4 regions of the Metabacillus sp. Hm71 genome follow, and region 1 is predicted to be linked to each of the others. Evidence: riboswitches for the same ligand, from Rfam matches in the RefSeq annotation. Region 1 holds a riboswitch; each other region holds the start of a gene.
The links. Region 1 has a riboswitch for cobalamin ahead of ACSVDH_RS04420 (ribonucleotide reductase N-terminal alpha domain-containing protein). Riboswitches for the same ligand answer to the same signal wherever they lie in the genome.

Region 2: it holds a riboswitch for cobalamin, as region 1 does, so the genes downstream of both, metE (5-methyltetrahydropteroyltriglutamate--homocysteine S-methyltransferase) here and ACSVDH_RS04420 (ribonucleotide reductase N-terminal alpha domain-containing protein) in region 1, are expected to answer to the same signal.
Region 3: it holds a riboswitch for cobalamin, as region 1 does, so the genes downstream of both, ACSVDH_RS14755 ((2Fe-2S) ferredoxin domain-containing protein) here and ACSVDH_RS04420 (ribonucleotide reductase N-terminal alpha domain-containing protein) in region 1, are expected to answer to the same signal.
Region 4: it holds a riboswitch for cobalamin, as region 1 does, so the genes downstream of both, ACSVDH_RS17125 (cob(I)yrinic acid a,c-diamide adenosyltransferase) here and ACSVDH_RS04420 (ribonucleotide reductase N-terminal alpha domain-containing protein) in region 1, are expected to answer to the same signal.

Annotation. Positions count from the first base shown of each region.
Region 1 is NZ_CM200278.1:868,307-874,076, reverse strand. It holds gene ACSVDH_RS04430 (protoglobin domain-containing protein) at 1-532, shown strand, start outside; gene nhaC (Na+/H+ antiporter NhaC) at 830-2,203, shown strand; cobalamin riboswitch at 2,395-2,574, shown strand; partial or broken gene ACSVDH_RS04420 (ribonucleotide reductase N-terminal alpha domain-containing protein) at 2,707-3,564, shown strand; partial or broken gene ACSVDH_RS04415 (ribonucleoside-diphosphate reductase subunit alpha) at 3,890-5,314, shown strand; gene ACSVDH_RS04410 (ribonucleotide-diphosphate reductase subunit beta) at 5,606-5,770, shown strand, end outside.
Region 2 is NZ_CM200278.1:2,782,539-2,788,308, forward strand. It holds gene ACSVDH_RS13575 (DEAD/DEAH box helicase) at 111-1,409, shown strand; gene ACSVDH_RS13580 (hypothetical protein) at 1,449-1,574, opposite strand; gene ACSVDH_RS13585 (hypothetical protein) at 1,751-2,137, opposite strand; cobalamin riboswitch at 2,435-2,622, shown strand; gene metE (5-methyltetrahydropteroyltriglutamate--homocysteine S-methyltransferase) at 2,781-5,069, shown strand; gene ACSVDH_RS13595 (NAD-dependent succinate-semialdehyde dehydrogenase) at 5,269-5,770, shown strand, end outside.
Region 3 is NZ_CM200278.1:3,034,300-3,040,069, reverse strand. It holds gene ACSVDH_RS14760 (MFS transporter) at 1-869, shown strand, start outside; cobalamin riboswitch at 1,079-1,274, shown strand; cobalamin riboswitch at 1,440-1,628, shown strand; gene ACSVDH_RS14755 ((2Fe-2S) ferredoxin domain-containing protein) at 1,900-2,283, shown strand; gene cobJ (precorrin-3B C(17)-methyltransferase) at 2,296-3,942, shown strand; gene ACSVDH_RS14745 (sirohydrochlorin chelatase) at 3,962-4,858, shown strand; gene cobK (precorrin-6A reductase) at 4,855-5,637, shown strand.
Region 4 is NZ_CM200278.1:3,478,838-3,484,607, reverse strand. It holds gene ACSVDH_RS17135 (LysM peptidoglycan-binding domain-containing protein) at 1-850, shown strand, start outside; gene purT (phosphoribosylglycinamide formyltransferase 2) at 1,134-2,294, shown strand; cobalamin riboswitch at 2,959-3,150, shown strand; gene ACSVDH_RS17125 (cob(I)yrinic acid a,c-diamide adenosyltransferase) at 3,296-3,838, shown strand; gene ACSVDH_RS17120 (cobyrinic acid a,c-diamide synthase CobB) at 3,861-5,243, shown strand; gene ACSVDH_RS17115 (cobyric acid synthase) at 5,230-5,770, shown strand, end outside.

The DNA of each region.
Region 1 (5,770 bases):
ACAAAATCAATTAATGTCGTTTATTGAAACAAATACAATCGATATTTTACAACAAATGAAAGTACTGGAGCAAACCTCCGAAAAGATTAATCATGTTGTCTCCATTGTGACTTCTATAGCTGAACAAACAAATTTACTTGCGCTGAATGCTGCTATCGAATCAGCACGTGCCGGCGAATATGGCAAAGGATTTGCTGTGGTTGCAAGTGAAGTTCGCAAGCTAGCCGAAGAGACAAAAAATTCGGTTCAAGGTGTTTCAAGTTTAATTACCAATATTCATTCACAAATCGATAGTATGTCTACCTCTATTAATAAAGTGGCTGAGCTTACAAAAAAGGGCACAACGCAAATGAATGATATGAACTTAATCTTTGATACGATTTTATACATGCTGAATGACAACAAACAACAAAGCGAACAAGCCAAAATGGATTTGTTAAACTTCACCAATGTCATTAATGATGTCTCAAAATCAATTGCGCAAATTGCCGAAACATCTGACAGCTTAAAAGAGATGGCAAAATCCATATAATTAAATCCAACAAAGGGTCAGTCCCACTAACAAGCACCTATTTTACGATCTTTAAAATATGTGTTTGTAGGGTCTGGCTCTTTTGTTTTGAGACAGCTTTTTCGGGCTGTAATCACTATACCAATAAAATCTATAGCTTTATTTACCAACTATAAGAAAAGCTATTTATTAAGACTAATATACTGAGTTTTCCATATTGCAGATTGACAAAGAATATTAGATTGATATAATATTCTTTGTTGTGCTTTTATGCAAAAAAGCATCAAAGCGTTTAAGTTGTAAAGGAGCAAGTATATGATAAAAAGTACAGCATCGTTTCATTTTAAAGAAGCGGTTTTCATTTTATTCCTTATATTAGCGATTATTTTTACTAGTTTATTTGTATGGAAAACAGAGCCGCATCTAGCTTTATTAAATTGTTTGATACTCGTTTCATTTCTTGGCTTGATGAAACGATATACATGGAAAGACTTAGAATCAGGAATCATCAAGGGAATCCAAAGGGGCATACAGCCAATTATCATCCTTGCCTTAATCGGAATCCTAATTGGTGCTTGGATGTCCAGCGGTACGATACCAACTGTTATGGTGTATGCTCTAACCATAATCCGTCCTGATTATTTACTGATTACTTCTTTATTTTCTTGTATGGTGATCTCAAGTCTTGTCGGAAGCTCCTTTACCACTGTTAGCACCGTTGGAGTAGCTCTTATGGGTGCTGGAATGGTAATTGGCCTCCCTGCCCCTTGGGTCGCTGGAGCCATCATTTGTGGTGCATGCTTTGGCGATAAAATGTCACCAATGTCTGATACAACGAATTTTGCCTCAGGGGTCGCTTCTGTTGAGATTTTCACGCATATTAAACATATGACCAAAACAACGATTCCTAGCATCGTTATCACAACGGCTCTTTTTTATTTTCTTGGCACAATTGCACCTATCCATACTGTATCACTTACGGAAATGACAAACATGGTTACGATCATAAAAGACTCCGTTCAAATTAGCAGTCTTACGTTACTTTCACCACTGTTGGTTATCCTTTTAGCGTTTCGGCAGTTCCCTGTTATTCCTGCATTAATCGTTGGAATCATTACGGCAGGAATCACTTCTATCTGGTTGCAGGATGTAACAATTGGCGAGTTTCTTCATGTCTTACAAAACGGGACTACGTTCACAATCGAAAATGAACAGGTCGCTAATATGCTAAATCGCGGCGGCTTACAATCAATGATGTGGTCCATTTCACTCATCATGATTGCCTTTGCTTTTGGCGGTTTGTTAGAGGCATTAAATATTATCCCTGCTTTAATGAACGGATTGATTGAACGTGTTCAGGCAAAGGGTCAGCTTATTCTTTCAACAGCTGCTTCCTCCATTGGGGTGAACCTTTTAACAGGTGAGCAATACTTATCGATTCTAATTCCTGGACAATCCTTTAAAGGCTTGTATGATAAAATGAAAATTGAACGCAAATATATGTCACGGACATTAGAGGATGGAGGTACACTGGTGAATCCGCTGGTTCCTTGGGGGGTAAGCGGCGCCTTTTTTGCACAAACACTTGGTGTTCCTGTTATCGACTATTTGCCTTTTGTATTTTTCTTATATTTATCACCTTTCTTTTCAATTCTTTTTGGATTTATCAGGAATAGGAAAACTGCCTTCTAAATTTTTTAGTAAGTGGATCTGGCGCGAAGTCAGATCCCTTTTTCGTTTTTTTTTTGCAAAATTCTTTGAATCTAGATAAATTTCGACAATTAGTAAGAATTGGTTGATTAATTTACATCTGTACTTTATTATTGATATAGAAACAACACATCTATATATTGATGTGCGTCTAAACAACAAAAACTATATATTGTATCTTTGCGAGTGAAGGCGCCGTTTAGGCTGAAAAGGGAATCTGGTGAAAATCCAGAACTGTCCCCGCAACTGTAAGTGTGACGAACTGAGATTGCCACTGTACACATGATGTATGGGAAGGCCTCAAAGTAGGACGAGCACAAGTCAGGAGACCTACCTATTACTTGCAAAAGTTTCAATTTCTTCGGGGGCTGAGAAGATGAAACGATAGTAAGGATTAATGGGCTTTTTCTCTAATACTGCCCTGCTCTTCTTATCTGTCGTTTTTCCCCACCCCCTTAGTAAAACGAACAGATGGAGGAATTATTATGAATACGACAACAACCCCTGTTATTATTTGCGGGAATCATCAAGAAGCATTTGACCTGAATAAACTTACATCATTTATTAAAAACATACATCAGCATTTCCCTTCACTGGAAATAGACGATTTTCTTACTAGAATCGAAAACACCATTCTCCAAAGAGATTCATATACATCTGAACAACTCACAAATTTGCTCATTTTAGAAGGATTATCAAATATCAATGAACAAGAGCCTGATTGGACCTATTTTTGCGCACAAATCTATTTAACTAAGCTTTACAAGGAAGCTGCTGCAAATAGAGGGTATGATAAATCGCAAAAATACGGAAGCTTCTATCAATTGATTGAGACCTTAGTAACGAAGGGACTTTATCACAGCAAGCTCCTCGATCAATACACAAAAGAAGAGATTGAAGAAATTGGTTCTTATATCAATCCTGAAAACGACAGGTTATTTACATACATTGGTTTAAGAACATTAGCAGACCGCTACTTAACACGTGACTACTCAAAGCAAACCTATGAGCTTCCCCAGGAACGATTCTTAATCATTGCCATGACTTTAATGGCTAATGAAAACAAGGAGCATCGCCTTGAGCTTATAAAACAAGCGTATTGGGCAATGAGTAATCTTTATATGACAGTGGCAACTCCAACCTTATCAAATGCTGGTAAACCTGTCGGACAGTTATCCAGTTGCTTTATTGATACGGTTGACGATAGCCTGCAAGGAATTTTTGACAGCAATACTGACATTGCCAATCTATCAAAATCAGGCGGCGGAATCGGCGCTTATTTAGGAAAAATCCGCAGCCGCGGCAGTGATATAAAAGGCTTTAAAGGTGTTTCATCAGGGGTTAATGATAGCCCTCTTGTAGCGTAAGTTACGAGTAATAAAGGTGGTCAATTGCGGGAAACTCCGAGTATCTCAAGGTAGGATACCATGCAGCAATGACATGGCGAACCCTAAAAAACCGAGAGTGCGGATAATCTGCAGCCGAGCTTCCTAGTTTACTAGGTTGAAGGTTCAACGACTAAGTAGTTATAAAAGAGATTTTATAACTCGAACCACCTATCCACTTTTCGAAGTGGATAAAGATATAGTCTGTTCTGTACAGCGATGTACAGAGGTAGGCAGAGATGACCTATCCCTCTAAATTTTTTTAGAGAGTAACAATTTAAGAATTCCATGGATGAAACAGCTTAACAATACAGCCGTCAGCGTAGACCAGCTAGGACAGCGCAAAGGTGCAATTGCCGTTTATTTAGATGTTTGGCATAAAGATATTTTCTCTTTTCTCGATGCTAAGCTGAATAATGGTGACGAACGCATGCGTACCCATGACTTATTTACAGGCGTTTGCATTCCTGATGTTTTTATGGAACAGGTGGAAGCACGCGGTGATTGGTACTTATTTGATCCTCACGAGGTTCGCAAAGTAATGGGCTACAGCATTGAAGATTTTTATGATGAGGAAAAAGGCAATGGCAGCTTCCGTCAAAAATACTGGGAGTGTGTCAGCAATGATCTGCTAACGAAAGAAAAGGTCCCAGCGATTGAAATCATGAAGCGCATCATGATCAGCCAGTTAGAAGCAGGTACGCCATATATGTTCTATCGCGATGAAGTAAACAGACAAAATGCGAACGCACATCAAGGAATGATCTACTGCAGCAATCTTTGCACAGAAATCACGCAAAATCAAAGCGCAACGACAGTCGAAGAGCAGTATACAGAGGATGGAAAAATCATTACCGTTAAAACGCCGGGTGATTTTGTTGTATGTAACCTCTCCTCTATTAATCTAGCAAAAGCTGTCACAGAAGATGTGTTAGAAAAACTGATCCCAATTCAAGTAAGAATGTTGGACAATGTGATTGATTTAAACACAATTCCTGTGCTTCAAGCAAAAATCACCAACCAGAAGTACCGCTCCATAGGTGTAGGTACGTTCGGATGGCATCACCTGCTGGCACTAAAACAATTAAGATGGGAGCACGAAGAAGCCGTTCAATATGCTGACGAGCTTTATGAAAAGATCTCCTATCTAACAATTCGTGCAAGTATGGAGCTTGCAAAAGAAAAAGGCTCCTATTCCGTATTTGAAGGGTCTGATTGGCAAACTGGCGCTTATTTTGAAAAGCGAGGCTATCTGTCAAAAGAAAGCACTCTTGACTGGGAGCAATTGAAGGAAGAAATAAAAACAAATGGAATTCGGAATGCATACTTAATGGCCGTTGCACCAAACGCATCGACATCCATTATTGCCGGAAGCACAGCAAGCATTGATCCGATTTTCCAAAAGGTTTACTCAGAAGAAAAGAAAGATTATAAAATTCCTGTTACCGTTCCTGATTTAAATTCTACGACAACATGGTATTACAAATCGGCTTATTTTATTGATCAGCGCTGGAGCATCAAGCAAAATGCGGCTAGACAACGCCATATCGACCAGTCGATCTCTTTTAACTTATATGTACAAAACACAATCAAAGCAAAAGACTTATTAGACCTGCATTTAACAGCATGGAAAGAAGGGCTTAAAACAACCTATTACCTCCGCTCAACATCAAGCGAAATCGAAGAATGCGAATCCTGCGCGAGTTAACCGAAAAGCGGAAGCGCCTTGCTCAGCCCCGACAAGCATAAGACGATTTAGAATAGAAGGCGTTCTTTGCCTTCAATTCTAAATTGGCTTATGACTCGAGGGGCTAGGCGCTGCAGCTAGACACCGACACTAATTTATAGAAGGTTATAGTTATTTTTCAAACACCTGAAACGGCTGACACAGCCCCAGGCAAATAAGACGCTTAAAGAAAGATGTATCTTACCATCATTCTTAATCGTCTAATCTTCATTGTTAAATAACGAGAGATAAATAATAAAGGAGCTCACTAAAATGGAAAACACTACACTTATGAAACGGAAAATCATGGATGCTGCTGCTCCGAATCGTTCAACTGCGATCATCAACGGAGAAAGCTCCAATGTGTTAAACTGGGATGATGTTGCCTACCCTTGGGCATTTCCACGTTATAAAAAAATGCTTGCCAATTTCTGGACG
Region 2 (5,770 bases), 1.9 Mb from region 1:
ATAGATTAAAAAAAATGATTTTCCCTAGCTTAACCATTATTTTGTGCTATAGTAAATAAGCCTTCTAATAAACAAATGGCACTTATTTAAGGAAAAGAGATGTGATTATATTGCATGATTTTTTACAACTAGGAATTCGAAAAGAATTAAATGATACATTAAAGTCATTAGGATTTGTAAAGCCTACCCCAATACAGGAAAAAGCCATTCCTTCTGTGTTAGAGGGAAAAGATCTTATTGCCCAAGCACAAACAGGAACTGGTAAAACATTGGCTTTTGTTCTGCCGATATTAGAAAAAATTGATGTTGATAAATCTGAAATTCAGGCACTTATTTTGACGCCAACACGTGAATTAGCACAACAAATAACGAAAGAAATAAAGAAAATGAAAGAAAATCTGGAAGGAGTTAATGTGCTTGCCGTTTATGGCGGACAGGATGTCGCGCATCAGTTGAAAAAACTAAAAGGAGCACAGCATATTGTTGTAGCTACTCCTGGTCGGTTGTTGGATCATATTCGCAGGCAAACCATTGATCTTTCAACAGTAGAAGTATTTGTATTGGATGAGGCTGATCAAATGCTGCATATGGGGTTTCTTCCTGAGGTAGACGAAATTTTTTATGAAACGCTTTCAACTCGTCAAACCTTGCTTTTTTCTGCAACCATCCCAAGTGAAATTCGTAGTTTGGCAAAAAAATATATGGTTGAGCCAGAGAACATTCAAATTAAAGCGAAACAGGTTACTGTGGAGGAGATTAAACAAATTATTATAGAAACCACTGATCGTCGCAAACAGGAGACATTACTGCATTTATTACAAGAAGATCGTCCTTTTTTAGGAATTATTTTTTGCAGAACAAAGATCCGTGCCAAAAAACTCCACCAAGCCCTTCTCACAAATGGTTATTTGGTTGAAGAACTTCACGGTGATTTAACACAAGCCAAACGAGAAAAAGCGATGAAGCAGTTTAGGGAAGCGAAAATTCAACTGTTGGTTGCAACTGATGTTGCAGCAAGAGGCCTTGATGTAGAAGGTGTGACACATGTCTACAATTACGATATTCCGCATGATGTAGAGAGCTATATTCATCGAATTGGCCGAACAGGTCGTGCCGGTGGTGTTGGAGTGGCCTATACTTTAGTAGCTCCAAAGGATCGCGACTTTCTTCGTATGATTGAAAAAGGGATTAACCAATCGCTGGAAAAGCGAGTAATTGAAGGAGTAAGTCTTCCTGATCGAGATGGTTATGAAGTGAAAAGAAGCCCACTAACAAAAGATTCAATTCGCTCAGTGAGAAAAGGACAAAAACCACGAAATGATTCAAAATCCTCATCCAGAAAAAGTGCAAATGATTTGAAAAGGAAGAGCAGGACTCGTTTTTCATCAAAGGTTAAAAGGACGAGATAAATTTTAAGATAATAAAGAGAGGCTGGCAGCCTCTCTTTATTATTTCTGTAAATCCTTTTTCGTTTTCTCACTTCTAATATTAATATCCTTTGAAAACTCTGTATCCTGTTGATTGTTATTCGGATATTTGTTTTGTCGTTCACGATTATCATTACGATTTGTCATACATATGTACCTCCTCTCAACATAATCAACTTTATTATGTACAAACTATAGTTTTTTATCCCAATCTTTACGGGCAGTAACCCCCCCACTGATGGATATAACAAGTTCAAAAAATGAATTGAAAACAAGGATGACCTTAGATAATTACTAATGATCATCCTTGAATAATGACATGATTAAAAACCGCCTTCACCTGGAGTGAATGGCAGATCTAATCTATTTTCAACTGCACGAAGCCGTTGGTTAAGTCGATTTAATCTTCGAGTATGTTGCTCAACTCTTTCATTGAGCTGTGTTACCAGCTGGTTTATACGGTTAAATTCACGATTGATTCTATTGATCTCCCGGTTTAATCGTCTTATTTCATCATTAAGTCTTGTAATTTCTCGTCCTTGGCGTTCATTTTGTCGTTCGAGTTGAGAAACTCTTCTTTCAAGTGTTGGTTGTCTATTTCCCTCGTATTGTTCTGTTTGCTGTGTAAAAGCATCATAATCATATGGGGCATAATAATTATAATGATTAGGGATGAATTCTTGGTAATAATTGTATCCATAAGGATTCATGAAGGCAACTCTCCTTTATTTTTTATTGTATAAAATCCATATAAGTGTATGTAGGTTATGGCGGAGTGTTACAGTTTGAATCAGTTTTTATGCGAATTTTTTTATCCCATTTTAACGGGCAGTAAAACCCCGCTGATAGGAGTCTCGCTTTATTTGTTAAAAACGTTATATTGACTAGCTATCGATGCATAAAGCGGTTCCACTCACAGTGGACAAATACAGCCCATTAGAAAAATACTTGCTAAAAGAGAAAAAATGGTTTAATCTAAATCACATGTTTCAATTATTTTAAAATTTAATAATGTTCAGGCAATAGGTGTTAAAAGCTTTGCTTTTAACTTAAAAGGGAAGATCGGTGAAAATCCGGCACGGTCGCGCCACTGTAATGGGGAGCTTCAATCGCATCCACTGTTTCAATTTGAAATGGGAAGGGATTTGAAGTGTAGAACCTGAGTCAGGAGACCTGCCTATTGTATGCACTTATTACCTACGCGAAATAGGGAGGAGTGGTGGTCATATGTTGAAACGATTCATTCATTTCAACTCTAGTTAACTATGCCTATCCAAAGTCTCTCTATCTATTCATAGAGAGGCTTTTTTATTGGACAAACATCAGAAAAATTGGGAACGAGGAGAAAAGAAAATGAAGATAAAAAGTTCAAATATTGGTTATCCAAGAATTGGTGAAAATCGTGAATGGAAAAAGCTTTTAGAATTATTTTGGACAGAACAAGTAAGCGAAGGACAGTTTGAGAAAGAAATGGAACATATTCGCTTATCCCATTTGAAAAAACAGAAAGAGAAAGGCATTGATCTTATCCCGATAGGTGATTTTAGTTACTATGATCATGTGCTCGATACAGCAGCTATGTTTGGGTTAATTCCTGAGCGTTTTAAAACGGAAGAGAAAGGGCTGACTCTTCAAACCTATTTCGAGATTGCCAGGGGAAGCAAAGGGAAAATCGCCTCTGAGATGACAAAATGGTTTAATACAAACTATCACTATATTGTTCCGGAATTAAAGAATGCACAACCTAATTTAGGCAAAAATCGATTGCTTGAATTGTACCTTGAAGCAAAACAAAAGCTCGGCATAGAGGGAAAGCCGGTTATTCTTGGCCCAATTTCATTATTGTCTTTATCTAAAGGGTATGATAAGCAAAGAAGAGCAGAACTATTAAACTCACTTATTCCTCTCTATATAGATGTGTTTAAGCAATTAAAAGAAGCTGGTGCAGAATGGATTCAGGTAGATGAACCCATTTTAGTAAAAAATGTTGATAAAGAAATCATTGATGAGTTTAAAAAAGTTTATGCTGCGTTTAATGAAGGGGTTCCTGAAGTTAACGTTATCCTTCAAACGTATTTTGAAAGTCTCGAATTTTATCAAGAAATCATTGAGTTGCCAGTTCAAGGGATAGGACTTGATTTTGTACATGATGCAGGGAGAAATCTTGAAAATCTAAAAGAACACGGTTTTCCGAGCGATAAGGTTCTTTTCGCAGGTGTCATTGATGGACGTAATATTTGGAAATCTCATTTGACAAAAAAATTAACGGCAGTCTATGAATTAACGAGGTTTATTGATAAAGATCGCCTGATTATCCAGCCATCCTGCAGTTTGCTTCATGTTCCAGTTACTGTAAAAAGCGAGCAGCAATTGGATACACAAATAAAAAAAGCCTTATCTTTTGCAGATGAAAAGCTAGAAGAAGTTGTGCTGTTAACAAAAGTTGCAAATCATGATGGCAGTGTTCAAGAACTAGAAGTACATGATCAAGCAATTGTTGAATTAACAAATTCCTCACATCGAAATGTAAAAACTGTCCAAGAAGCAATTAACAATATAGGCAATTATTCTTCGGAACGAATTGATGTGATAAAACGGAAAGAAGTACAAGCTGAACGCTTTGATTTACCAATATTACCTACGACTACAATTGGCAGCTTTCCTCAAACGAAGGAAGTACGTAAAGAGCGATTGAAATGGAGAAAAGGTGAGCTAACAGCTCATCAATATGAGGAATACATCAAAGCTGAAATCAAGAAGTGGATCGATATTCAAGAAGAGATTGGACTAGATGTCCTTGTACATGGGGAGTTTGAAAGAACAGATATGGTTGAGTTTTTCGGTGAAAAGATGGAAGGAATCGCCATTACAAAGTTTGGTTGGGTCCAGTCATATGGCTCACGCTGTGTAAAGCCTCCAGTTATATTTGGGGATGTGTATTGCAAAGAAACTATGACTGTAAAGGAAACGGTGTATGCACAATCTCTCACAGCTAAACCAGTAAAAGGCATGCTGACAGGACCTGTAACAATTATCAATTGGTCATTTGTCCGTGATGATATTGATCGTACTGATGTCTTAAATCAAATCGCATTAGCGATCCGTTCAGAGGTTGAAGCACTTGAAGCTAGTGGAATTAAGATGATTCAAGTAGATGAAGCGGCATTGCGGGAAGGATTGCCTTTAAAAGAGGAAAAAACAGAAGCTTATTTAAATGCTGCAGTCTATGCCTTTAAATTAGCTACATCTTCAGTGGAAGCGGACACGCAAATTCATACCCATATGTGTTATTCAAATTTTGATGATATCATTCATGCGATTGATGCGCTTGATGCAGATGTGATTTCAATTGAGACATCAAGAAGCCATGGTGAATTGATTGCTTCCTTTGAACAGCATCATTACAACAAAGGGATTGGACTTGGTGTTTATGATATTCATAGCCCTCGTGTCCCTAGTTTAGAAGAAATCTCACAAAATATAAAACGTGCACTTGAGGTTCTGGACTACCGCGCATTTTGGGTAAATCCTGATTGCGGATTGAAAACAAGAGGGGAAACAGAGACCATCGCTGCATTAAAAATAATGGTGGAAGCAGCTCATCAATATCGAGAAAGATTATCGACGATCGAAACCGTCTAATCCTTTTAAAGAGAATTATTTATGCATTACAGCCTTTTTAAGGTTGTAGTGCTTTTTTTAGCTATTTAACTTCCAAACTTTTAATATACTATACCATTATTAGGCAGGCTTTTAACTTGAGTCCTTTAAGGAAAATCACTTAAGCTTAACATAACCAACTTTATTGGCTAGTGAAAGCAAAATTTAGGAGGGAGCCAGTATGGAACAATATCAATTGTATATTAATGGGGAATGGACAGGGGATCATTTGCCATCATTTAAGGTAACTAATCCAGCTACGAATGAAATAATTGCAAAGGTCCCAAATGGAGGAGCAAAGGAATCATTAAAAGCGATCGAAGCAGCAACAGATGCCTTTCAGTTATGGTCTACATATTCAGCATATGAACGGGCTGAGTTAATTAGAAGTTGGCATGACTTGATTCATCAGCATCGAGAGGAATTAGCTAAGTTAATGACAATGGAGCAAGGGAAGCCCTTAAAAGAAGCTAGCGGTGAAATAAATTATGCAAATGGATTTTTTTCTTGGTATGCAGAAGAAGCAAAACGCATCTATGGCGAAACGATTCCTGCTACCCAACGAAATAAACGCTTATTTGTCCAAAAACAGCCAGTTGGCGTAGTAGCGGTTATCACTCCTTGGAATTTTCCAGCAGCAATGATTACAAGAAAGGTAGCTCCTGCATTAGCAGCTGGTTGCA
Region 3 (5,770 bases), 2.2 Mb from region 1:
CACATTATAAGGCACATCATATGAGTTGGTTACATTGTTTTTGGGGAGTGGGAGCTACTTTAGGTCCTATCATAATGGCTCAGTTTATTTCAGAGGGAAATTCTTGGAGAAATGGGTATTTTGTTATTTCTGGCGTTCAGTTTGCGTTAGTTGTAATTCTTCTCTTCACTTTGCCTTTATGGAACAGAGTGACCAAAAACAGCAATCTTACTCTAACTGAAGAAACCGAAGATTCAAAAGATGTAATAAATGCTGAAGATGTAAAACCTTTACAAATTAAAGGAGTTAAACTTGCTCTTGCATCCTTCTTGTTTTATTGCGGGGTTGAAGCAACAATGGGCCTTTGGGGAAGCAGCTTCTTGGTAAATGTCAAAGGATTAAGTGCGGCAACTGCAGCCGGGTGGGTTTCCTTTTATTACGCAGGCATAACAATTGGTCGATTTATAACAGGCTTTATTACCTTTAAAATGACGAACCGTACTCTTATTCAGCTCGGACAAATAATAGCATTAATTGGTGCCGTTATTCTAATTTTACCATTGCCGTCCATTTTCTCACTTATAGGTTTTATTATTGTTGGACTAGGATTAGCGCCGATATTTCCGTGTATGTTGCATGAAACGCCAACACGTTTTGGGAAAAAACATTCTCAGACAATCATGGGCTATCAAATGGCAATTGCTTATACTGGCACTACATTCATGCCTCCTCTTCTAGGTTTCATAGCAACTCATTCAACAATAGGAATCTTCCCATTTTGTATTGTTGCTTTTGTAGCAGCAATGCTCCTTAGTTCTGAAAAATTAAATAGTTTACTGACAAAAAAGGCTGAATTCAAAAAGAAAGATGCAAGCTCAGCAGCACTTTAATCAAATACGGGGTTAAATTTATCAGGCTTCGTTTTTAGTTTTATCATAAAGGACAAAACTCTTTAAATTTACTAATCATCTATTGATATTATTTTAATTGCTTATGACGAAAAAGAAGCGGCCATGTAAATTTTGTCTTATTCACCAATAATATGTTGAAATATCTTAAATAACACTTTATTATATAAACTATCGAATTTAATAAATCTAACAAAGCAATAAATTAAGATGCCAAGTTGGCTTAATAGGGAATCTGGTGAAATTCCGGAACTGTCCCCGCAACTGTAAGTGTTGACGAAATAAGTTATACCACTGTATAACCATCTTAATTAGGTGGTTATATGGGAAGGGCTTAAAGTAGATTGAAACACAAGTCAGGAGACCTGTCTTAGTTTATAAATTTCAGTTTCTTCGGGAGGTGAGAAGGTGAAATGATTGCAACCAAATAGATTTTTTTGGTATGCCTTCATTTTACTTTTCTCCGCTCAGTTGAACCTGAGCGTTTTTTTTTTGAAAAATTAAAGTGGACATATTATTCATAGCAATCAAATACATTTAAGATGAACAATTAAATATTTTAAAAGATTAGGTGTACTTCAACCTTTTGTTGAACATAAGAGGGAAGTCGGTGAAATTCCGACACGGTACCCGCCACTGTAATGGTGAGCTTTATTACAAAATAGTCACTGATTTATATTGGGAAGACGTAATAAAGCAATGAACCTTAGTCAGGAGACCTGCCTTTTCTTTTTAACTGATACCTACGGGGATATAGGTGGATGTGTATTAGAAAATGCTATATTCATAGCATTATTTTTTAGTGCACCTCTATCTATATAGGGGTGCACTTTTATTTAGTTTTTAAGTTTTGGAAAGTTTTCTGTTCATTTTCTTTTGTAAGGTGTTCACTTATCTTGGTAAGTCTCTTTGGTGGATTTGAGGTCAAACTTTTTTTGAGCTGATTCAGAAACTTTTTACTTCTTTAAACAGTTAATAAAGTCTAAATATTTAATAGATTGGAAGTGTTCAGATGACGACTTGGAATTTAACCGAAACAATGCATCACGTTTTAATATGCAACGGAAGCAGCTGTATGAGAAAAGGTGGCGAGGAAGTTACACAGGCAATAAGAGAAGAGATTACAGCCTTAGATTTGGACAATAGAATTCATACAACTCGAACGAGATGTAACGGAAGATGTAAAGATGCTTGTGTAGTTGTAGTCTATCCAGAAGGAGTATGGTACAAAGCTGGTACTCCTGAATTAGCAAAAGAAATTGTCCAAGGGCATCTGATTGATGGAAAAGTCATAGAAGATAGTGTGATTTACACATATGAACATGAGCATTTTGTAGCACCTGAACATTCAAAGTCGATTGTCGGTATAGATAAACCACAAAAAAGCAAAGTGTAAGGAGGAAATGCATTGTTAGGAAAGTTACTTGTTATCGGTTTTGGCCCAGGAAGCTTTGAGCATATGACGAAAAGGGCTCAAGATGCCATACAAGAGAGCGATTGTATTATTGGTTACAAAACCTACGTAGAATTGATTAAAGATTTATTAATAGATCAAGAGATTATTAGTACAGGGATGTCTGAAGAAGTGAGCCGTGCCCAAGCAGCCGTTCATCTAGCAGAAGAAGGAAAAACGGTAGCAGTTATTTCGAGCGGAGATGCTGGGGTATATGGAATGGCTGGACTTGTATACGAGGTGCTGATTGAAAAAGGCTGGAAAGAAGCAACAGGTGTTAGTGTTGAAGTCATTCCAGGTGTTTCAGCTATTAACTCCTGCGCTTCCTTGTTAGGGGCACCGATTATGCATGATGCTTGTACGATAAGCTTAAGTGATCATTTAACCCCATGGGATTTAATCGAAAAAAGGATAGATGCAGCGGCACAAGCTGATTTTGTTATCACCCTTTACAATCCTAAGAGCGGAAGGCGTACAAGACAAATTCAAGAAGCACAACGAATTCTCTTAAACTACAGATCACCCGCGACTCCGGTTGGTCTTGTAAAAAGTGCATACCGTGATCGACAACATATTGTCATCACAGATCTTAAACATATGCTAGATCACGACATCGGCATGCTTACAACTGTTGTTATCGGTAATTCAACAACTTTTTTATATGACAATAAAATAATCACGCCTCGTGGTTATCAACGAAAATATACATTGAATTCAACTGAGCAACGATTAAAGCCTCATGAACGACTTAGACACGAAAACGAGCCTTGGGCGCTCCATAAAGGGAAAAATGATATGGTACAGCATCCCGAAAAATGTAAAGAAAAAAACCCTGAGAGAAGCTCATTACAAATCGCTCTAGAGGCACTTCAAAAAGTGGAGAAAAATTTCGACAAATCCACGAACAATAAGCAAATGCAACAAAAACAAGTGGTAGTTAATAACCCTATTACATCCATTTTTGAATTAGCTGTAAGCCCTGGAATTGCCAATAAAAAGTTTACTTCAAAGCAAATGATGATACTTGCAGAGGTTGTTGGAGACGAAGGCTCAATGGAGTATACACCACACCATCAAATCATACTTAGAATTCCAACAAGTAATCCTGACTTAATCACAAAGAAACTAGATGATGTTGGATTTCTATTAGAACCTATCGGTGATGTGTTTCAACTAAAAGCATGTGATTTTTGTGAGGGTGAAAAAAAGGATTCGATTCCATATGCTGAAGAGCTTCATGAAAAACTAAGCGGTCTTGATTTGCCAAAAGAATTAAAGGTAGGATTTAACGGCTGTGGTATGGCATGTTTTGGAGCTGTTAATGAAGACATTGGCATTATCTTTCGAAAAGGGAAATTTGATTTATTTTTAGGTGCGAAAACAGTTGGGAGAACCGCTCATCCAGGTCAGCCTGTTGCAGAAGGAATTGAACCAGAGAAAATTGTCGAAGTAATCGAAAAAATTGTCCATGAATACAAAGAAAAAGGCCATCCAAATGAGCGATTTTTTAAATACTTTAAGCGAGTAGGAAATGTACAAGGCTATACATATAAAGACATGGCACCAAAGATAGAAATAGAACCAGCTCCATGTGGAGATTAAAAGGATAGGGGAGAATCATATGAAAGCCATTTTACTAGTTGGTCATGGAAGTCGAGATCCAGAAGGAAACGAGCAGGTAAGACAAACAATTGAAGAACTAAAGCCACAGCTTGATTCAGAGCTTTTAGTGGAAACCTGTTTTCTAGAGTTTGAAAGACCAGCCATTGACCAAGGTATTCATACATGTGTAGAAAAAGGAGCAACAAGTGTTTATGTTATCCCTCTCATGCTTCTTGCAGCAGGTCATTCAAAAATTCATATTCCAGCAGCTATTGATGAGGCAAAGGAAAAATATCCTCATGTTTCATTTACCTATGGAAGACCGTTTGGCATTCATGAAGAAACAATAGAAATTTGCAAAAGCCGCTTAGAAGATGTTGGCGAACAAATAAATGAAGAGGATCCTAATACGGCTGTCATCTTATTAGGTCGAGGTGGAAGTGATCCTGATGCGAACAGTGATTTGTATAAAATCACTCGACTATTATGGGAAAAACTCAACTACAAATTCGTAGAACCTGCTTTTATGGGGGTAACAGATCCATTAGTTAAAGAAGGCGTTGAACGCTGTGTTAAATTAGGTGCAAAGAAAATTGTCATCTTACCTTATTTTCTTTTTACGGGAATCTTAATCAAACGTCTTGAAAACATGATTTTAGAGTTTGAGCAAGAGCACCGAGATGTTGAGTTTAAACTTGCAGGCTATTTTGGCTTTCATTCACGACTGAAGACCATCATAAAAGATCGTATAGAAGAGGCATTACAAGGTGAAGTAAAAATGAACTGTGACACATGTGTTTATCGAATTGGAGCAATGGAGCATATTGATCATCACCACCATCATCACGATCACGACCATGATCATGTACATCATCATCACCACCATCATCATGAACATGAGGTTCAAAAAGGATGATTCTCTTTTTAGCTGGTACAAGTGATGCTAGAGCTTTAGCGCTAACAATAAAAGATTCAGGTTATGAGGTCCTCACAACAGTTGTAACAGAAAATGCCGGAAAAGAAATGAAAAAGACAGGATTAAATGTTTTGGTCGGAAGACTAACGAATGAGGATTTTGTGAAAATCATCCAAGAACAAGGCTTTAAAGCAGTGGTTGATGCAAGTCACCCTTTCGCTGAAGAAGCAAGCAAAAATGCTCTTTTAAGTGCGAAAGAAGCAGGTGTTCCTTATATCCGATATGAACGTGAGTCAAAGTTATATGAACATAAGGGAATTACAACGGTTGACACTTATGAAGATGCGGCAGAAGCAGCTGCTGAAAGAAGAGGAGTTATTATGCTCACAACAGGCAGCAAGACATTAGAAATATTCACGAGTCGATTGTTAAACCAACCAGATACCAGAGTGATTGCTCGAATGCTTCCAAGAAAGGACAATATGGAAAAATGCGAAAAGCTCGGTTTTCCTCAAAAAAATATTGTCGCCATTCAGGGTCCCTTCTCTAAGGAATTTAACTCTGCCTTATACAAGCAGTACGGAGTGACAACGATGATCACAAAAGAAAGCGGGAAGGCAGGCTCTGTTGATGAGAAATTGGAAGCTGCGCTCGAGCTTGGCATTGAAACGATCATGATTAAAAGACCGAAGATTCAATACGGAAATGTATATTCAGATTTTCAAAGTGTACTTGCTCATATTAATGGGTTATTTAAAACAAAAACTGTTGAAGGATGATTGGAACTGATATGCGCCTCATGTGGATGAGGTGGGACAGGTGAGACCTCCTCTGGCATAGCGCCAAGGATGCTCACCGCCCGCTTACGGAAAGCGAGCTTCCTAGAGTGGATATCAATATTCCGCAATAATG
Region 4 (5,770 bases), 2.6 Mb from region 1:
TCAATTAGCAGACAGTTTTTCCGTACCCTTTTGGTCTTGGGACCTAAGAAAAATTGCCTTTGTAGGAAGGAATAACATTCTTTATGTCGTTCATTTAGATGACGGAAGTGTGGCAAAAATTGACCAGTTTGAGGCAGGGCTCGGAATCTTCCTAGATTGGTCGCCAAATAATCAAAAGCTTGTCTATACAAAGAATGATGAGATTGTTCTATATGATGTAACCCTCCATCAAGCACAAAGGATCAGGGAGCCTGCGGCTACTGATGTTCAATGGTTTCCTAACGGAGATGAATTGCTGTTTCAAGCACCGGATTCTGCTGGTTTTAGTCAGCTTTTCCGAATCAAAACAAATGGATTAGAAAAGCGGGTTATCACCAGAAATACAGAAGGACGCCTAAATAATGTCCGATTATCACCAGACGGGACATATGCATTATTTACAACCCCTGGAGCAAGCATATCCATCATTCATACTGTTGACATAGCAACTGGAAATACAGTTGAAGTGAGTGGCGGACCGTTCGGAAAAAATTACTTCCCGGAATGGTCGCCAAATTCGCTGCATCTCGCATATAGTGCAACTGCATTTGAAGATAGAGGGTATTTTTCTTTCATTCGCTCTTCGGGAAGAAAAGGGGAAAACGATCGAACATGGGCTATTTCAGATTGTTTCGCCACTCCTATTACATGGTCGCCTGATAATAGGAAAATTGCTTATCTTTCTGGCTGTAATGATCAAGGGACAGCAAGAGAAATGTGGGTTGTTGACATTAAACATCCTGTGCCTATACGTCTACTGGAAGATCTGCAAATTACATCCTTACAATGGTCACCACCGCCAAATTATTAAGAAACTATAAAGTGAAATTGGTATGAAAATACACGAAAGCGGATGGGGAGGAGCCTGTCTGCTTTTTATAATGGTTGATAGTGAGGGGTGGAGCAATCGGTGTAGAACATACCTTTTTTAAAACTATTTAAGAAGAGTTTTTTAATATACGGTTCCCATAAAGGTATTGAGAAAAATATACCTTATATTCATAGCTTCTGATTTGAAATACGAATAAAACTTCTTTTTATTTATTTAACGTTCGTTTATAATAGCGTTAACTAAATAAGAGAGGGTTGGTAGCATGTATCATACAAAGAAAATCGTCTTATTAGGCTCAGGTGAATTAGGTAAAGAGGTTCTAATTGAAGCACAACGTCTCGGTATTGAGACCATCGCAATAGACAGATATGAGGATGCACCTGCGATGCAGGTAGCACATCGCAGCTATGTAATAGATATGCTTGATCCAAAGGAAGTAAGGGAAGTCATTGAAAAGGAAAAGCCTGATTTAATTGTTCCGGAAATCGAGGCCATTGCAACCTCAGAGCTTATCAAATTGGAGGATGAGGGGTTTCAGGTCATTCCTAACGCACGTGCTGCAAAGCTGACAATGGATCGTGAAGGAATCCGCCGTCTTGCTGCTGAAAAGCTTATGCTTCCTACAGCTAACTACAAATTTGCTGATACATATGAGGAATTTGTGCAAGGTGCAAAAGAAATTGGTTTTCCATGTGTTATTAAGCCATTAATGAGTTCTTCTGGTAAGGGACAGAGTGTATGTCATTCAGAACAAACGATAGCGGAGTGCTGGAGAATAGCAATGGAAGGAGGAAGGGTGCAAAATGGACGAGTGATCATTGAAGAGTTTATTCCATTTGACTCTGAAATCACCTTATTAACCGTTCGAGCGGTTAATGGGACAATGTATTGTGAACCAATAGGACATGTTCAAAAAGATGGCGACTATATTGAATCATGGCAGCCGCATTTCATAACAGAGCAGCAACTTCAAGAAGCAAAAGCAATTGCCAAAGCAATCACTGATGAACTTGGCGGATATGGTGTTTTCGGTGTAGAGCTTTTTCTTGCAAAGGATAAAGTATATTTCAGTGAAGTATCACCGCGGCCGCATGATACGGGGTTAGTTACATTAGTCAGCCAAAATTTATCAGAGTTCGCTCTACATGTAAGAGCAATTTTAGGTTTTCCGATTCCTGAAATTACCCTTTTAGCACCTGGGGCAAGTCGTCCATTAAAGGCTCTGAAAGAAATGAATGATTATACAGTCGAAGGGGTGGATCAGGCATTATCTGTTCCGAACACTCAGCTACGAATATTCGGAAAACCAGTGACTAAAGTTGGAAGAAGAATCGCTGTTGCCCTCTCAACCTCGGATACTGTTGATAATGCAAAGGAACTGGCGAAGCAAGCATTGAATTGCTTGAAAATTGAAAAAAGATAAGAGAAAGATTCAAGCAGGTGCAACATTTCCCAGGTAAGCGCATAAATAGACATTAGCACAAGAATTAGTCGGATTATGTCAACCGTTATGAGTTATAAGATACTTAGGTCTCTTACATGTTGTAATAAATATATAATTTAATTGTAACTTGGGAAAATCATATCAATTCCTGAACGTAAATATACTGTTATGGGAGCAAAATTTTAACTATTTATTTTATTTTTCGTTTAATAATGCTCCTTAAATATAGTAGAAGCAGGAGGGAAACTCATGAAGTGTAAAAGCTGTAGCGGAACTAGACTTATAAACTGTGAAAACTGTTCAGGTGAAGGGTTTGATTTCGGAAATCACAAGTGCAATACATGTTCTGGTGAGGGTGTCATTTCATGTTCCTCATGTGAAGGGAAGGGAACAATCGGATTTTTTAAATGGTTAAAATCTGGATAAAGACGTTAACTAAAAAATGAAAAGGTCTTTCAAATTACCACTAAACGAGCCGTTTGTGGTGGTCATAAATTCATTTGAGCCTGACACTTGCATGATCTTCGTCGGGCTCTTTCTTTGTTTATTAGTTTACATAACTATATTATAGATAACTACTTTTTTCTTTTAGATATATTTACAACTCGTAAACCTACATTTATAATGACTTAGATTCAACTAAATAACGATTTCGCAAATAGGTTCTTAATAGGATTAAGAATAATAGGGAAGTTGGTGTAAGTCCAACGCGGTCCCGCCACTGTAATCACAGAGCTGCATGACAGAAGCCCACTGTAACCAGATGCTTATGGGAAGGGAGTTGTGTAAGCAAGGAAGTGTAAGCCAGGAGACCTGCCTATTTGTTTGGTTCAAGTAGCCTTCGAGGAAAGGGGATTTGAAAGAACGAGAGCAGCATTGATGTAGAAATTCTTCAATTTTACTCTTAATCTTTTTAACTCCCGCCTTCTCCCTAATAAAGGAAAGGCGTTTTTTATTTTCAACAATTCAAGGAGGGGTTCGTGTTGGAAAAACAAAAAGGATTAACACTTGTTTTTACAGGTAATGGAAAAGGGAAGACGACTGCTTCGATTGGTCTATGTGTACGTGCAATCGGACAGGGAATGTCAGTAAAGATTCTTCAATTTATTAAATCAAAGGGAAGGTCATATGGTGAACAGATATCGTTAGAAAAGTTAGGAGTTGAAATGGTTCAGCTTGGTGAGGGCTTTACATGGACAAAAACTCCTGAGGTTCACCGAAAAGCACTTGAATCAGCATGGAAGACAGCAAAAGAAACGGTTATGTCAGGGAAATATGATGTTGTTGTCTTAGATGAATTGAATAATGCACTCGCGATCGATTCATTTCCAATTGATGATGTTCTTCCAATTCAGGAAGTCATGGAACTAATTAAAAACAAGCCTTCACATGTGCATTTAGTTATAACAGGTAGACATGCAAAAGGAGAAATCAAGGAACTCGCTGATCTAGTTTCTGTTGTCGATGTGGAAAAGCATTATTATGACACTGGGATACCAGCGGTTAAAGGAATAGAATATTAGCATAATAAAAGGGGGAAGCGCCGTGACTGCACAGCGACTAGTGATTGCAGGAGTTTCCAGCGGTGTGGGCAAAACAACGATTACAATTGGTTTAATGGCTGCACTAAAACAAAGAGGTTTGACAGTTCAAGGCTTTAAATGCGGTCCTGATTACATAGATACAAGTTTTCATACCGCTGTTACAGGAAGACCGTCACGGAATCTGGATAGCTGGATGTTTTCAAAAGAAGTGTTAAAGGAAGTATATGTAAATGGCAGTGATGGTGCAGATATTTCTGTTATTGAGGGAGTTATGGGCTTTTATGATGGCAAGTCCGCTCTTTCAAATCAAGGTTCAACAGCAGAAATTAGCATGCTGCTTGATTGCCCAACGATTTTAATCGTTGATTGCAGCAAGATGGCAAGAAGTGCAGCTGCAATAGTGAAAGGCTATCAGCTTTTAGAGCCAGACGTAAATATCGCTGGTGTTATCGCAAACAAGGTTGGAAGCATGGGTCATTTTCAAATCATTAAAGAAGCGGTTGAACAGGAGTGTGACATCCCGGTATGCGGTTATCTATTAGCCAATACGAGCATTCAAATGCCAGAACGGCATTTAGGGCTTGTCCCTTCTATAGAACGAGGTGATTTAACTAGCCTTTTTGACCAATTAGCGAAATTAGTTGAAGGGACAATTGATTTGGATCAGCTCATAGATTTAAGCAAGCAAAAGCCATTACAGAAAAATCCAGCGAAATCGATTTTTGAAAAACGGGAACCTAAAAGAGTGAAGTTAGCCATTGCCAAGGATCGTGCATTTAATTTTTACTATCGAGAAAACCTTGAATTACTCGAAGCATACGGATCTGAATGTATCTACTTTTCTCCTTTGAATGGTGAGTCAATCCCTGAAGAGGCGGATGGATTATACATAGGAGGCGGCTTTCCAGAGCAGTTTGCAGCTGAGCTTGCAAATCAAGTTGAAGTCAAGGAATCAATAAAGCGGAAAATACTTGAAGGGCTTCCAACGATAGCTGAATGCGGAGGCTATATGTATTTGGCAGAAGCGATTGAAACCTTAGATGGTTTAGTTCATCCGATGGTTGGGGTTATTCCAGGAAAAATGAAAATGGGAGAAAAACTTGCAGGCTTTGGCTACAGAGAAGTCTCCGGATATCCTGATAATTATCTTCTTCAAAACAAGCTCATTGCTCGTGGTCATGAATTTCACTATTCTTCTTATCATTCAATTGAATCGTTACCTTTCGCTTATTATACAAAAGGATCCTTTAGCGAAGGAGATGAAGGCTGCCTAACAAACAACGTCATTGCTGGCTACACCCATCTCCAATTTGCATCATGTCCAGAGCTGGTCGAAAACTTTATCCAAAAATGCTTGGAGATGAAAAATAATGGCAGCAAATAAAGCAGCGCTTCCGATTATGATCCAAGGAACACATTCGGATGCCGGGAAAAGTATTATTGTTACGGCATTGTGCCGGATATTTGCACAGGATGGCTATCATACAGCACCCTTTAAATCACAAAATATGGCATTAAATTCTTATATTACTCTTGATGGGAAAGAGATAGGCAGATCACAAGGTATTCAAGCCGAGGCAGCAGGAGTTATTGCCACAACAGACATGAACCCCATATTAATTAAACCAACCAGGGATCATGAAGCCCAAGTAGTTGTTCATGGAAAACCGTTGAAAAACATGGAAGCGAAAAGCTATCGCAGTGATTATTATGAAACAGCTAAAGCCATTATTCAATCGTCTTATCAAAACCTTGCCTCTTCATATGAAAGAATTGTCATTGAAGGTGCTGGAAGTCCAGCAGAAGTAAATTTAAATGACCGTGAGCTTGTTAATATGAGTATCGCAAAGATGGCTGATGCTCCAGTTGTTTTAGTAGGGGATATTGATAAAGGAGGCGTTTTTGCAAGTC